DNA from 2 places in the Amycolatopsis sp. lyj-90 genome. Region 1 is predicted to be linked to the other one. Evidence: predicted binding sites of a transcription regulator. Region 1 holds the regulator's gene; the other holds the start of a gene.
The links. The regulator HspR, encoded in region 1, represses chaperone genes until heat shock. The targets are predictions, from matches to a motif close to ANNTTGAGTNNNNNNNACTCAANNT.

Region 1 (6,716 bases):
GTCGGCTCAAGTCCGGCTTGACGGAAACCCCACGATCCCGATAGAACTTGCGTGACGCCCACTCAACATGGGGGCGAACGTGCAGGTCACGAATAGCAGGAGGAACACACCATGGCGCGAGCGGTCGGCATCGACCTCGGCACGACCAACTCGGTCGTCGCTGTCCTTGAGGGCGGCGAGCCGACGGTCATCGCCAACTCGGAAGGTTCACGCACCACCCCGTCCATCGTCGCCTTCGCCAAGAACGGCGAAGTGCTGACCGGTCAGCCGGCGAAGAACCAGGCCGTGACGAACGTCGACCGCACCATCCGGTCGGTCAAGCGGCACGTCGGTACCGACTGGAAGACCGAGATCGACGGCAAGGCGTACACCTCGCAGGAGATCAGCGCCCGGGTGCTGATGAAGCTCAAGCGCGACGCCGAGGCGTACCTGGGCGAGACCATCACCGACGCGGTCATCACCGTCCCCGCCTACTTCGAGGACGCGCAGCGGCAGGCCACCAAGGAAGCAGGCCAGATCGCCGGCCTGAACGTGCTCCGCATCGTCAACGAGCCCACCGCGGCGGCGCTGGCGTACGGCCTGGACAAGGGCGAGAAGGAACAGACCATTCTGGTCTTCGACCTCGGTGGCGGTACGTTCGACGTCTCGCTGCTGGAGATCGGCGAGGGTGTCGTCGAGGTCCGCGCGACCTCCGGTGACAACCACCTCGGTGGTGACGACTGGGACGAGCGCATCGTCACCTGGCTGGTCGACAAGTTCAAGGCCTCCAGTGGCATCGACCTCACCAAGGACAAGATGGCGCTCCAGCGCATCCGTGAGGCCGCCGAGAAGGCGAAGATCGAGCTGTCCAGCTCGAACTCCGCGGGCATCAACCTGCCGTACATCACCGTGGACGCGGACAAGAACCCGCTGTTCCTCGACGAGCAGCTTTCCCGCGCCGAGTTCCAGAAGATCACCTCGGACCTGCTCGAGCGCACCCGCAAGCCGTTCAACAACGTCATCCGTGACGCGGGTGTCGCCGTCGGCGACATCGACCACGTCGTGCTCGTGGGTGGTTCCACCCGCATGCCCGCCGTGTCGGACCTGGTCAAGGAGCTGACCGGCGGCCGCGAGCCCAACAAGGGCGTGAACCCGGACGAGGTCGTCGCCGTCGGCGCCGCACTGCAGGCCGGTGTGCTCAAGGGTGAGGTCAAGGACGTCCTGCTGCTCGACGTGACCCCGCTTTCGCTGGGCATCGAGACCAAGGGCGGCGTGTTCACCAAGCTCATCGAGCGCAACACCACGATCCCGACCAAGCGTTCGGAGATCTTCTCCACCGCGGACGACAACCAGCCGTCGGTGCAGATCCAGGTGTTCCAGGGTGAGCGCGAGATCGCCGCGCACAACAAGAAGCTCGGCATGTTCGAGCTGACCGGTCTCCCGCCCGCCCCGCGTGGCGTGCCGCAGATCGAGGTCACCTTCGACATCGACGCCAACGGCATCGTGCACGTCCTCGCGAAGGACCTCGGCACGAACAAGGAGCAGTCGATGACGATCACCGGTGGCTCCGCGCTGCCGAAGGACGACATCGAGCGCATGGTCAAGGACGCCGAGGCGCACGCCGAAGAGGACAAGCAGCGCCGCGAGGAAGCGGAGACCCGCAACCAGGCGGAGACCCTCGTCTACCAGACGGAGAAGTTCGTCAAGGACAACGAGGACAAGCTGCCCGAGGAGCTCAAGGGCAAGGTGAAGTCCGCGATCGACGAGGCCAACGAGTCGCTCAAGGGCACCGACTCGGCGAAGATCCGCGAGTCCATCGAGAAGCTGAACACCGCTTCGCAGGAGCTCGGCACGGCGCTCTACGCCAACGCGGCGGGCAACGCCGCCGATGGTGCCGCCGCCGGTGAAGGCGCGGCCGGGACCGCAGGCGCGGGCACCGGTTCGCAGGCCAAGGCCGACGACGTCGTCGACGCCGAGATCGTCGAAGAGGACGAGAAGGACAAGAAGTGACGGGACGCTACGACGAAACCGAGGGCCGGGGCCCGGAGGAACCGGTGGTCGTGCGGGACCGTCGGCGGATCGATCCGCTGACCGGTGAAGTCCGTCCGGCGGCCCCGGCCGCCGAACCCCAGGACGGTCCGAAGCACGCCGCCCCGGCTGAAGACACCGTGGAGCCGCTGGAGTCCGCGCCGGAGCCCCCCGTGACACACGCGGGGCCCGGCCTCGGGGATTCCATTGTGGACGATTCGGTGTCGGTGGCCACCGGTCTGGAGAAGGAGCTGGCGGAGCGCACCGCCGACCTCCAGCGTCTCCAGGCGGAGTACGCCAACTACCGCAAGCGCGTGGATCGCGACCGCGAGCAGGTCGTCACCGGCGCGAAGGCGTCGGTCGTCAACGACCTGCTCCCGCTGCTCGACGACCTCGAGCGCGCGGAGCAGCACGGCGATCTGACCGGTGCCTTCAAGGCGGTCGGCGAGAAGCTGGTCGGGAGCCTGCAGCGGTCGGGTCTCGAACCGTTCGGTACCGAGGGCGAAGCCTTCGACCCGAGCGTGCACGAGGCCGTGCAGCACAGCACGTCACCGGACGTCGCGGGCCCGACGGTCACCACGGTCATGCGCCGCGGTTACCGCTTCGGCGAGCGTGTGCTGCGTGCGGCGCTGGTCGGGGTCACCGACCACGAGCCGGGTGCCGCCGGAGCACCGGCGGCGCAGGCAGCCCCGGTGGACCCGCCCGTCGGCGGCGAACTGCCGCTCGAGGGCGAGCTCTTCGATGAGAACGACCGCTGATCGGCGATACGGCGTGAAAGGAGGAGACGTTCGGTGAGTGCACGGGAATGGATCGGTAAGGACTTCTACCGTGAGCTGGGCGTCTCCTCCGACGCCACCGCGGACGAGATCAAAAAGGCCTATCGCAAGCTGGCCAAGGAGAACCACCCCGACGCCAACGCGGGCAACGCGGAGGCGGAGAAGAAGTTCAAGGCGGTCTCCGAGGCGTACGGCGTCCTGTCCGACACGGCCAAGCGCAAGGAGTACGACGAGGCACGCCGCCTCTTCGGCTCCGGTGGTCCCGGTGGCTTCGGCTTCCCGGGTGGCGGCGGTGGCGCGGGCGGTTTCGACGTCGGCGACATCTTCGGTCAGGCGGGTGGCCAGCAGCAGGCCGGTTTCGGCGGGCTCGGCGACATCCTCGGCGGTCTCTTCGGCCGCCGCGGTGCCGCGGCCGGTGCCACGGCGAACCGGCCGCAGCGCGGCGCGGACGTCGAGACCGACGTCCGGATCGACTTCACCGAAGCGGTCAAGGGTGCGACCCTGCCGCTGAGGCTGTCGAGCCCGGCGACCTGTTCCACCTGCGGCGGGAACGGCGCGAAGCCGGGGACCTCCCCGAGGACGTGTTCGACCTGTCAGGGCAGCGGACTGGTCAGCCGGAGCCAGGGCGCGTTCGCGTTCTCCGAGCCGTGCCGCGACTGCCGCGGCCGCGGCACGATCATCGACGACCCCTGTCCGGAATGCGCGGGCGAGGGCGTTTCCACCCGCACCCGCACCCTGACCGTGCGGATCCCGCCGGGCGTCGCCGACGACCAGCGGATCCGGCTGGCGGGCCAGGGCGAACCGGGCCGCGGTGGCGCGCAGGCGGGCGATCTGTACGTCCGCGTGCACGTCGCACCGCACGCGGTGTTCGGGCGGCAGGACCTCGACCTGACGATCTCCGTGCCGGTGTCCTTCGCGGAACTGGCCCTCGGCGGCACGATCACCGTGCCGACGCTCGAGGGCAAGGTCTCGCTGAAGGTGCCGCAAGGCACGGCGAGCGGTCGCGTGCTTCGCGTGCGCGGCAAGGGAATCGCCAAACGGGACGGCGCGCAGGGCGACCTGCTGGTCACCCTGCAGGCGGCCATCCCGGCCAAGTTGGACGACAAGGCCCGTGAGGCCCTCGAGGCCTACGCGGAAGCCATGTCCGACCACGATCCACGACCGGAGATCACCGAACTTCTCGAAGGCAGGTGAGCAGGATGTTCGGCGGGCTGCCGCACGGCGCGGACGAGGACACCCCGGTGTTCGTCATTTCGGTGGCGGCGCAGCTTTCCGGCCTGCACGCGCAGACCCTCCGGTCCTACGACCGGCAGGGTCTCGTGTCGCCGGGCCGGACCTCCGGTGGAGGACGCCGATACTCCATGCGGGACATCGCGCTGCTGCGTGAAGTGCAGCGACTGTCCCAGGAAGACGGTGTCAATCTCGCGGGCATCAAGCGGATCATCGAGCTGGAGAACCAGGTCGACGCCCTGCGGGACCGGATCGCCGAACTGACCGAGGAACTCACGGCCGCGTACCTCACCGCCGAACAGACGGCCGCGGCCGTGCACGCCTCGTACCGCAAGGACCTCGTCCCACTGCGGCAGCAGACGGCGCTGGTGGTCTGGAAGCCCAAGCCCAGAAGGATCTGAACCCCGATTCGGCACCTGGTTCCGACCAGGTGCCGAATCGTTTTCTTGCCCGGTCAGTCGAGGGGAACGGGACTAACGGGCAGCCCTTCTCCGAGTTCGGGCCGACGCTCACCGTCCGTGTGTATCGTCGCGACCGAAAGGGGCGGCGCGGATGACGGCGGCACGGCCTGGGGTGGGATTCGTTCTGCTGGGCCCGATGCGGCTGCGGCGGCCCGATGGCGTGATGGTCCCCGTCGGGACACCCAAACAGCAGGCGATGCTGGCCGCGTTGGCGCTGGCCCCCGGAACGGCGCTGTCCCTGGCCAGACTGACGGACACGTTGTGGGACCAGGACATTCCCGCCCGGTCCGCCTCGACCGTGCGGACCTACGCCTGGCGGCTGAGACGGCTGCTCGCCACCGCCGGAGCCGAAGACGAGCTGCTGGTGACGGCCGGTGACGGTTATCGGCTGGTCGTCCCCTCCTCGGCCGTGGACACCTCCCGCGCCGAAGAACTCGGTGCGGTGGCTCAAGAAGCGCTGACTTCGGGCGACGCGCACCGTGCCAGGAGCGTGCTGTCCGAGGCACTCGGACTGTGGACCGGCGAGCCGCTCGCCGGGGTGCCGGGACTGTTCGCCGAGCACAGCCGGAGCTGGCTGGACGAGCTGCACACCGCGCTCACCGAGCAGTACCTGGAGGCGGAGCTCCGCCTCGGTCACTACTACGAGGTCCAGCCGCGGCTGACGGCGATGATCGCGGAACACCCGATGCGGGAACGGCTTTACGTCCTGCTGATGCGCGCGCTCTACGGGATGGGCCGCCAGGTCGACGCGTTGCGCGTCTTCCACGATGCTCGCCGGACCCTGGTGGAGGCGCACGGGATCGACCCCGGTGCGGAACTGGTCGAACTCCACGAACGCATCCTCCGCGGGGACGACGTGGCCCCGCACGCCGAGCCACCGGTCGTCGTCCCGTCGCCCGCCGAACCGCCCGCCGGTGCCTGGCGGCCGATCCCGGCGCAGCTTCCTCCCGATCTGCCGGACTTCACCGGCCGAGCCGATCAGCTCACCGCGCTGCGGGAGGTGCTGACCGCCGCCGACCGGGCGACGCCCGCGGTGGTGGCGATCACCGGGATGAGCGGGGTCGGCAAGACCAGCCTCGCGGTGCATCTGGCCCACGGACTCCGCGAGCGGTACCCGGACGGTCAGCTGCACGCCGATCTCGGCGATCTCGACCAGGTCGGCGATCCGCTGACCGGCCCGGAGCTGCTGGAAGTGCTGCTCACCGGGCTCGGCGTGCCGTCGAACCGGCTGCCCGAACGCCTGGCCGAGCGTCGCGGGTTGTGGCGGTCGCTGGCCGACGGCCGCCGGATGCTCATCGTGCTGGACAACGTCTTCGACGCCGCGCAGATCCGTGACGCGCTGCCCGGTACGCCGGGATGCGCGGTGCTGATCACCAGTCGCGCGCGGCTGGACGGGCTGCCGCTGCTCACCCAGGTCAGCCTGGAGGTGTTCACCCCGGACGAGGCGCTCGGCCTGGTCCGGCAGTGCGTCGGCGCGCCTCGCGTGGCGGCCGAACCGGCGGGCGCGCTCGACCTCGTCACCGCGTGCGGGCTGCTCCCGCTGGCCGTGCGGATCGTGGCGTCGCGGCTCGCGGCGCGTCCTCACTGGACCCTCGCGTCCATGGTCGAGAGGCTGCGGGACGAACGCCGCCGGATAGCCGAACTGCGGGCGGGACCGCTCGCCATCGAAGCGGTCTTCGAGGTGGCCTATCGACAGCTTCCCGAGCCGCTCGCCGGAGACTTCGTGCTGCTCGCCACGGTCGCCGGCGCCGAGTTCACGCTGGCGGAAGCGGCGGCGGTCCTGGGCGTGGACCCGGCCGAGGCCGAAGCGCGGCTGGAGGGCCTCGTGGACGCCTCCATCCTGGACGACACCTTCACCGGCAGATTCCGCGTTCACGAACTCCTGGTCGCCTTCGGCCGCAGTCGTGACCGGGATCCGGCCGACGAGGCCGCCGCTCTCGACCGGTTGCTGTCGCTGCTGGTGGCCACGGCACGCAACGCTTTCGCGCACGCCGTACCGGGCGATCCGACCGGCGACGTGCTGGGCACGCGGTCGCCCGCGGGCGCGGGACTGCCGATCGCCGACCTGCGGGCGGCCAGGGAGTGGGCGTCGTCGGTGGGGGACACCGTGGTGTCGGCCTGCGCCAGGGGCGTCGAAATCGGCACCGCGCCCTTGCTGAGCACCGCTGTCGACCTGCTGATCGCGATGAGCCCGTTCACCGCCGAAGCGGGCGCGAGACGACTGGACATCGCGGCGGCGAAC
Region 2 (6,716 bases), on a different contig from region 1:
ACGCCCTCGGCGAGAACTGGCACCTGGTCGAGGAGTACGCCGGGTTCTTCCAGTACTTCGTGATCGCGGCCGTCGCGGTCGCGGTGATCCTCTTCGTCGTCAGCCGCGTCCGCGAAAAGAACCGCACCAACGCCTGAAGCCGTACGGGGCGCCTGGATCCAGGCGCCCCGTACGCGTGTTTCAGGAGCGGAACGGACCGGTCACCTCGTAGGTGATCCCGCCGGACGACGACCCGGAAGTGCCGCGCTGCGACGAGAAGTACAGCCGGTTCCCGGCCGGGGTGAACGCGGGGCCGCAGATCTCCGACGAGCTCTGGCCGCCGATCCGCAGGAACGGCGCCACGATGTCGTTCGGCGTGATGATGCAGATCTCCATGTTCCCGCCGTCTTCGGCGACGAACAGATCGCCCGACGAGGTCCCGGTGACGTTGTCGACGCCGGTCAGCGGTGCCGAACCGGGGCTCACCAGCGAATCGTCGTAGGCGAGTTCGTAGGTGCCGGTGGTCAGGTTCAGCTGCCAGACGCGGTTGTCGCCCTTGGTGGTGAACCACGCGGTGTCGTTGGCGTAGTGCAGTCCTTCGCCGCCGTTGAACCGCTTCGCGCCGGACACCTGGTTACGCGTGGCCGTCGGCGAGCCGTCCGGGTCGGGCACGTTCGCCCAGGTGAAGCTGCCCGAAGTCGCCGTGCCCGCCTTCAGCACCTGCAGCGTTCCGGCGGAGAGGTTGCCCCAGGTCGTCGGGACGAACCGGTAGAGGCAGCCGTCCGAGGTGTCCTCGGTCAGGTAGACGACCTTGCGCACCGGGTCGGCCGCGGCGGCCTCGTGCTTGAACTTCCCCATCGCGGGCCGTTGGACGGCGGCCGTGGCCGGTCCGTTCGGCTGGCACTCGTAGACGAACCCGAGGTCGACCTCCTCACAGGAAAGCCAAGTGTTCCAAGGGGTCTTGCCGCCCGCGCAGTTCTGCCGGGTGTTCGCCAGCACGCGGTGGGCGCCGGTGATGTTCCCGCTCGCGTCGAATTTGACCGCGCTCGCGCCTCCGCCGGGGGTGATCTCCGAGTTCGACACGTAGATCCAGCCGCTGCCGTCGGCGAACACCGCGCCGCCGTCCGGCGCGCTGTGCCAGGTGTAACCGGTGCTCGCGACCTGCTGGCCGGAGCGCGCGATGACGCGGCTGGTGAATCCCGCCGGCAGCTGGATCCCGTTCGCGTCGGCGGCCTGGAGCGCGCCGTACGGGCTGGGACCGTTCTGCGCGGGAGCGGCCAGTGCCGTCCCCGAAAGCCTGTTTCCGAACGCCGTGACGCCGGCGCCGACCACGGCCGCGCGCAGGAAATTCCGTCGCTTCACTCGTGCCTCCGAGACATCCGCTGATGTGGTGGTGCGGGAAGGAGCGGATCGGAGAGTACGGGCGGAACGGGACTTCCAGGTGAATTCGCGGCGTATTCACCGGTGAGGGAGAACTTTCGTAGGGACCCTTCACCAGGCCCTATTTCCCTCGTTGTGCGGAGCGGCGCCGCCGCGTTGTTCGGCGATGTCGATGGCGAGGAGTATCCGGTCGAGTGGAGCGCATCCGCCATCGCGGTGATGACGCCGAAGGCCCCGGATCCTGGGCAGAATCCGGGGCTTCGGCCTCGCGCCGTTACGCCGCTTGGGCGACCGGAGCCGTCGCCGGGGCCAGCGCGATGTCCAGCACTTCGCGGACGTTCGCCACCGCGTGGACGTCCAGCTGGGCCAGCACTTCGGCCGGGACGTCGTCGAGGTCCGGCTCGTTGCGCTGCGGGATGATCACCGTCTTCATCCCCGCCCGGTGCGCGGCCAGCAGCTTCTGCTTGACCCCGCCGATCGGCAGCACGCGCCCGGTCAGCGACACCTCACCGGTCATCGCGACGTCCGACCGCACGACCCGGCCCGAAAGCAGGGACGCCAGCGCGGTCGTCATCGTGATGCCCGCGCTCGGCCCGTCCTTGGGCACCGCGCCCGCCGGGACGTGCACGTGGATGCCGCGGTCCTTCAGGTCACCGACCGGGAGTTCCAGCTCCGCGCCGTGCGAACGCAGGTACGACAGCGCGATCTGCACCGACTCCTTCATCACGTCGCCCAGCTGACCGGTCAGCGACAGTCCGGTCGAACCGGATTCCGGATCCGCCAGCGACGCCTCGATGTAGAGGACGTCACCGCCGGCGCCGGTCACCGCCAGTCCGGTCGCCACGCCGGGGGTCGACGTGCGCTGCGTCGACGCGGGCAGCGAAGACTCCGGAAGGTGCCGAGGGCGGCCGAGGTAGGTCTCGAGCCCGTCGGCGTCGATCGTCAGCGGCAACTCGGCCTCGTCCAGCGCGACCTTGGTCGCCACCTTCCGCAGCACCTTCGCGATGGTCCGGTTCGCGTTGCGCACCCCGGCTTCCCGCGTGTACTCGGCGGCGATGCGGCTGAACGCGTCGTCGGTCAGCGTGACGTCGTCCTTGCCGAGGCCCGCGCGGTCCAGCTCGCGGGGGAGCAGGTGGTCGCGGGCGATGGTGACCTTCTCGTGCTCGGTGTAGCCGTCGAGGGTGACCAGCTCCATCCGGTCCAGCAGCGGACCGGGGATGGTCTCGAGCGCGTTCGCCGTCGCGAGGAACACGACGTCGGACAGGTCCAGCTCGACTTCGAGGTAGTGGTCGCGGAACGTGTGGTTCTGCTCCGGGTCCAGCACCTCCAGCAGCGCCGCCGTCGGGTCGCCGCGGTAGTCGGCGCCGACCTTGTCGATCTCGTCGAGCAGCACGACCGGGTTCATCGAGCCCGCTTCCTTGATGGCGCGGACGATCCGGCCGGGCAGCGCGCCGACGTAGGTGCGGCGGTGACCGCGGATCTCGGCCTCGTCGCGGATGCCGCCGAGCGCGACACGGACGAACTCACGGCCCATCGCCTTCGCCACGGACTCGCCGAGCGAGGTCTTGCCGACCCCGGGAGGACCGGCGAGCGCGAGCACGGCACCCGAACGACGTCCGCCGACCGGCCCGAGACCCGACTCCGCACGGCGCTTGCGCACGGCCAAGTACTCGATGATGCGTTCCTTCACGTCGTCGAGACCGGCGTGATCCGCGTCGAGGATTTCGCGCGCGGCGGCGATGTCGTGGACGTCGGTGGTGCGGTTGTTCCACGGCAGTTCGAGGACGGTGTCCAGCCAGGTGCGGATCCAGCCGCCCTCGGGGGACTGGTCCGACGTCCGCTCCAGTTTGTCCACTTCGGACAGTGCGGCCTTCTTGACGGCGTCCGGCAGCTCGGCGGCCTCGACGCGGGCGCGGTAGTCGTCGTCGTTGGCGGTGCCGTCGAGTTCGCCCAGCTCCTTGCGGATCGCTTCGAGCTGGCGGCGCAGCAGGAATTCCTTCTGCTGCTTCTCCATGCCCTCCTGGACGTCCTTGCGGATGGTGTCGGTGACCTCGAGTTCGGCGAGCTGCTCGCGGCTCCATTCCAGAGCCTTTTCGAGGCGGGTCGAAACATCGAGCGCGGACAGCAGTTCGAGCTTCTGCTCGGTGTTCAGGTACGACGAGTTGCCCGCGAGGTCGGCGAGCGCGGACGGATCCTCGACCTCCTGGACGGCGTCGATCATCTGCCAGCCGCCACGCTGCTGGAGGATCGCCAGGACGACGCTCTTGTACTCGGTCGCGAGCTTCGCGGAGTTGTCGTCGGTGGTCTCGGTGGCGGGCTCGGCGTGGACCCAGCGGGCGGCGCCGGGACCGTCGGCGATGCGGCCGACGACGGCGCGGCGGGTACCGCGCAGCAGTACCGCGGTCTTGCCGCCGGGCACGCGGCCGATGCGCTCGACCGTCGCGATGGTGCCGAGTCCGGCGTACTCGCCGTGGACGCGGGGAACGATCAGCACCTCGGCCTTGGCGGCGGTGCCGGAGCGGATCCCCGGGAAGGAAGCCTGGGCAGGCGTGTTGGCCTGGGCGGACTCCACCGCGGCGCGCGTCTCCGTGTCGGCGAGGTCGAGCGGGACGATCATGCCCGGCAGCACGACGTCGTCATCGAGCGGGAGGACGGGCAGGAGGCGGTTGTCGGTCATCTGTGCACTCCTCGGTTAGTTGAGTCTGCCTAGCTCAACTCTCCGATCGACCCGTTTGTTTCCTCCCGCTGTTCGCCGTCAGCGATCACCCCACCCCTCCGACCTCCGCGCCCCAACGCGTCGCGTTTAGCCCGCTAAACGCGACGCGCACCGCGCAAAGGTCGGACGTCAGGGGTGGACCGAGACGCCGCACCAGGCGAACGGCCGGGCGCCCAGTTCGTCCCGCCGCAGCTCTCGCACCGGCCGCCAGTCGGGCAGGTGGACGAGGCCGGGTTCCAGCAACGGCCACTCCCCGAAGAGCGGTTCGATCTCCTCGCGGTCCCGCATCCACACCGGGTTGCTCGTCTTCCGGTACTGCTCGACCATCCAGCGCAGCCCGTCCGCGTCCTCGCCGGTCTGGCCACCGAAGCTCATGTGCGAAAGCCCCAGCCAGCTGCCCGGCGCCAGCGCGTTCCGGTAGGTCGCGACCAGCGCGGGCGGATCGTCGTGCGGCCCGGCGAAATGCAGTACGGCCATCATCATCAGGCACACCGGCTGCGAGAAATCGATCAGCCGCAACGTCTCCGGATGCCGCAGGACGTCCTTCGGCCGCCGCATGTCGGCGTGCACGATCCCGGCCCAGTCGGTCGCTTCGTGCCGCTCGAGGATCAGCTCCGCGTGCGCCACCGCCACCGGCTCGTAGTCGACGTACACGACCTTCGCCGTATCGCCCGGCTCCAGCTCTTCTTCGACGATCTCGTGCACGTTCCCGGCGGTCGGGACACCGGAACCCAGATCGACGAACTGCCTGATCCCCGCGTTCAGCGCCGCGCGCACGACACGGTTCATGAACTCGCGGTTGTGCCGCGCGCCCGGTTTGACCCACCGCCACTGGCGTTCCAGCCCGCGGGCGAACTCGCGGTCGACCGCCCAGTTGTGGGTCCCGCCGAGATACCAGTCGTAGATCCTCGCCGCGGACGGCTTTTCGGTGTCGACCCCGGTCGGCGCCACCGGGGCCGCGTCATCTTCCCTCGTCACGGAAACCCCCTGATCGTCGAAGATCAGCCTATCGGGATCAGGGCACCGCGGGCCGCCGCTGCCAGTACGTCCAGAGCGGCCGGTAGCCCTGCGCGTACCAGAACGGCGTCGAGCGCGGATTGGCCAGCGCGTGGTGCAGCAGCACGGCTTCGGTCCCGCACTCGTCGAAGATCTGGTGCGCGTGCGCCGCGAGCGCCGACCCCACCCCGCTCGAACGCGCCGGTTCGGCCACCGCCAGCGAGGACAGATAGCCGACCCGCTCGGCCGCGACCCGGTTCCCGATCCATGAGGTCTCGTCGGGGAACTGCACCCGCACCATGCCCAGCGCACGCCCGTACAACTCCGCGATCCACAGCGTCGGGTTTTCCCGCTCCAGCTGTTTCGACAGGTCCGCGGTGATCGCTTCCTCCGCACCCTCGCGCAAAGTGACCGAACCGAACTGCGCGTCATAGCGCTGCAATTCCAGCTCGAGTCCGACGGCGGTTTCGAGATCATCGGCTTCGGCGGGCCGGATGTGCACTCCGGGAGTGGCGGGCGGTCCCGTCACGGCCAGCCGGTCGGCCGGGCGGACCGCGATCACCAGCACCGGAGCGAATCCGCGGCGCAGCAATTCGGCCGAGCCGGGCGAATCGCGGCTGGGCCGCACCACGGTCGCCGCGGTTTCGACATCCCCAGGTGGGGCGACCGCCTTCAGATGTTCATCCCATCGGGTGAGTAATGCGTCAAGGGCCGCTTCCGGGCGGGGTCCGGTGAGCCGCGCTTCGAGGCGATGTTCGACGAGGGCCCGCCACGGAGAGTCAACAGAATCCGGGCCCGCTTCAGTCCGTACCGACAATCCGGCGGCGGCCGAGTCGCCTTCTGTCGCGGAGAGTGACACGGAGCCCTCGACAGGCTCCAGTGCAGGCATTTCCGGGAGCAGGGCGTCCACGGTGGCGAGCCGCTCGGCATGCCCGGCGGCGATGGCGTGGCTATTCATAGGACTATTCAAGCCCCTACTGACGGGTCCGCAGGGAACTTCACGACATTGGCTCGGCCGTGGCGCCAGGTGACTTCCGGTAGTCGGAAGGAACGCGAATAACGCTCCCATTTCACCCCTTGGTCCACGCAGGTCAGCGCGACGCGCCCATTGTTAACCCTGGGGTGATCTCATACTGTCTCGAATGGGACTTGGGTACGCCCTCCGGGGTACTGTATTGCCCTCGTCCCCGAGGTCGCGGTAGGACAAGACCGGTTGGGCAGCCGGGAAGGAAGGTCGGATGCCGGACACGAACGGCAGGCCCGTGAGCGCCGCACAGGCAGCACCGGGCAAGGGAGGCGCCGTTACGGAGGCTCGTACCGACGAGCGACGGTTCCGCGTCTACACCTTCGCGGTACTCACCATGGGCATCGCCGCCGCGGCCGCGGTCAGCCTCTGGCTGGACTTCGAGGCCTCGGACGACCTGTTGTGGATCGGGCCGATCCTCGCGCTCGCGTTCCTCCTGGCCGAACAACTCGGCATCAACGTCGACGTCCGCAGCGGTATCTCCTGGACGATCTCGTTCACCGAGATTCCCCTGGTCATCGGATTCTTCGTCGCTCCCTTCGAAGTCGTCCTCGCCGCGCATCTCGCGGCGGGCATCGGAACCTTGCTGGCCCGCAAGGTCGCGGGCAGGGTGCTCTACAA

Region 2: a site for HspR is predicted at 4,053-4,077, ahead of lon (endopeptidase La). Genes of this name have one in related genera too.

What each region holds. Positions count from the first base shown of each region.
Region 1 covers NZ_JAJPWP010000005.1:90,138-96,853, reverse strand. Annotated here, with positions in the region: gene dnaK (molecular chaperone DnaK) at 112-1,989, shown strand; gene grpE (nucleotide exchange factor GrpE) at 1,986-2,765, shown strand; gene dnaJ (molecular chaperone DnaJ) at 2,799-3,977, shown strand; gene ACLJPX_RS19680 (heat shock protein transcriptional repressor HspR) at 3,983-4,414, shown strand; gene ACLJPX_RS19675 (AfsR/SARP family transcriptional regulator) at 4,566-6,716, shown strand, end outside.
Region 2 covers NZ_JAJPWP010000010.1:57,917-64,632, forward strand. Annotated here, with positions in the region: gene ACLJPX_RS33285 (DedA family protein) at 1-137, shown strand, start outside; gene ACLJPX_RS33290 (alkaline phosphatase PhoX) at 181-1,341, opposite strand; gene lon (endopeptidase La) at 1,634-4,036, opposite strand; gene ACLJPX_RS33300 (SAM-dependent methyltransferase) at 4,205-5,053, opposite strand; gene ACLJPX_RS33305 (GNAT family N-acetyltransferase) at 5,091-6,029, opposite strand; gene ACLJPX_RS33310 (putative bifunctional diguanylate cyclase/phosphodiesterase) at 6,310-6,716, shown strand, end outside.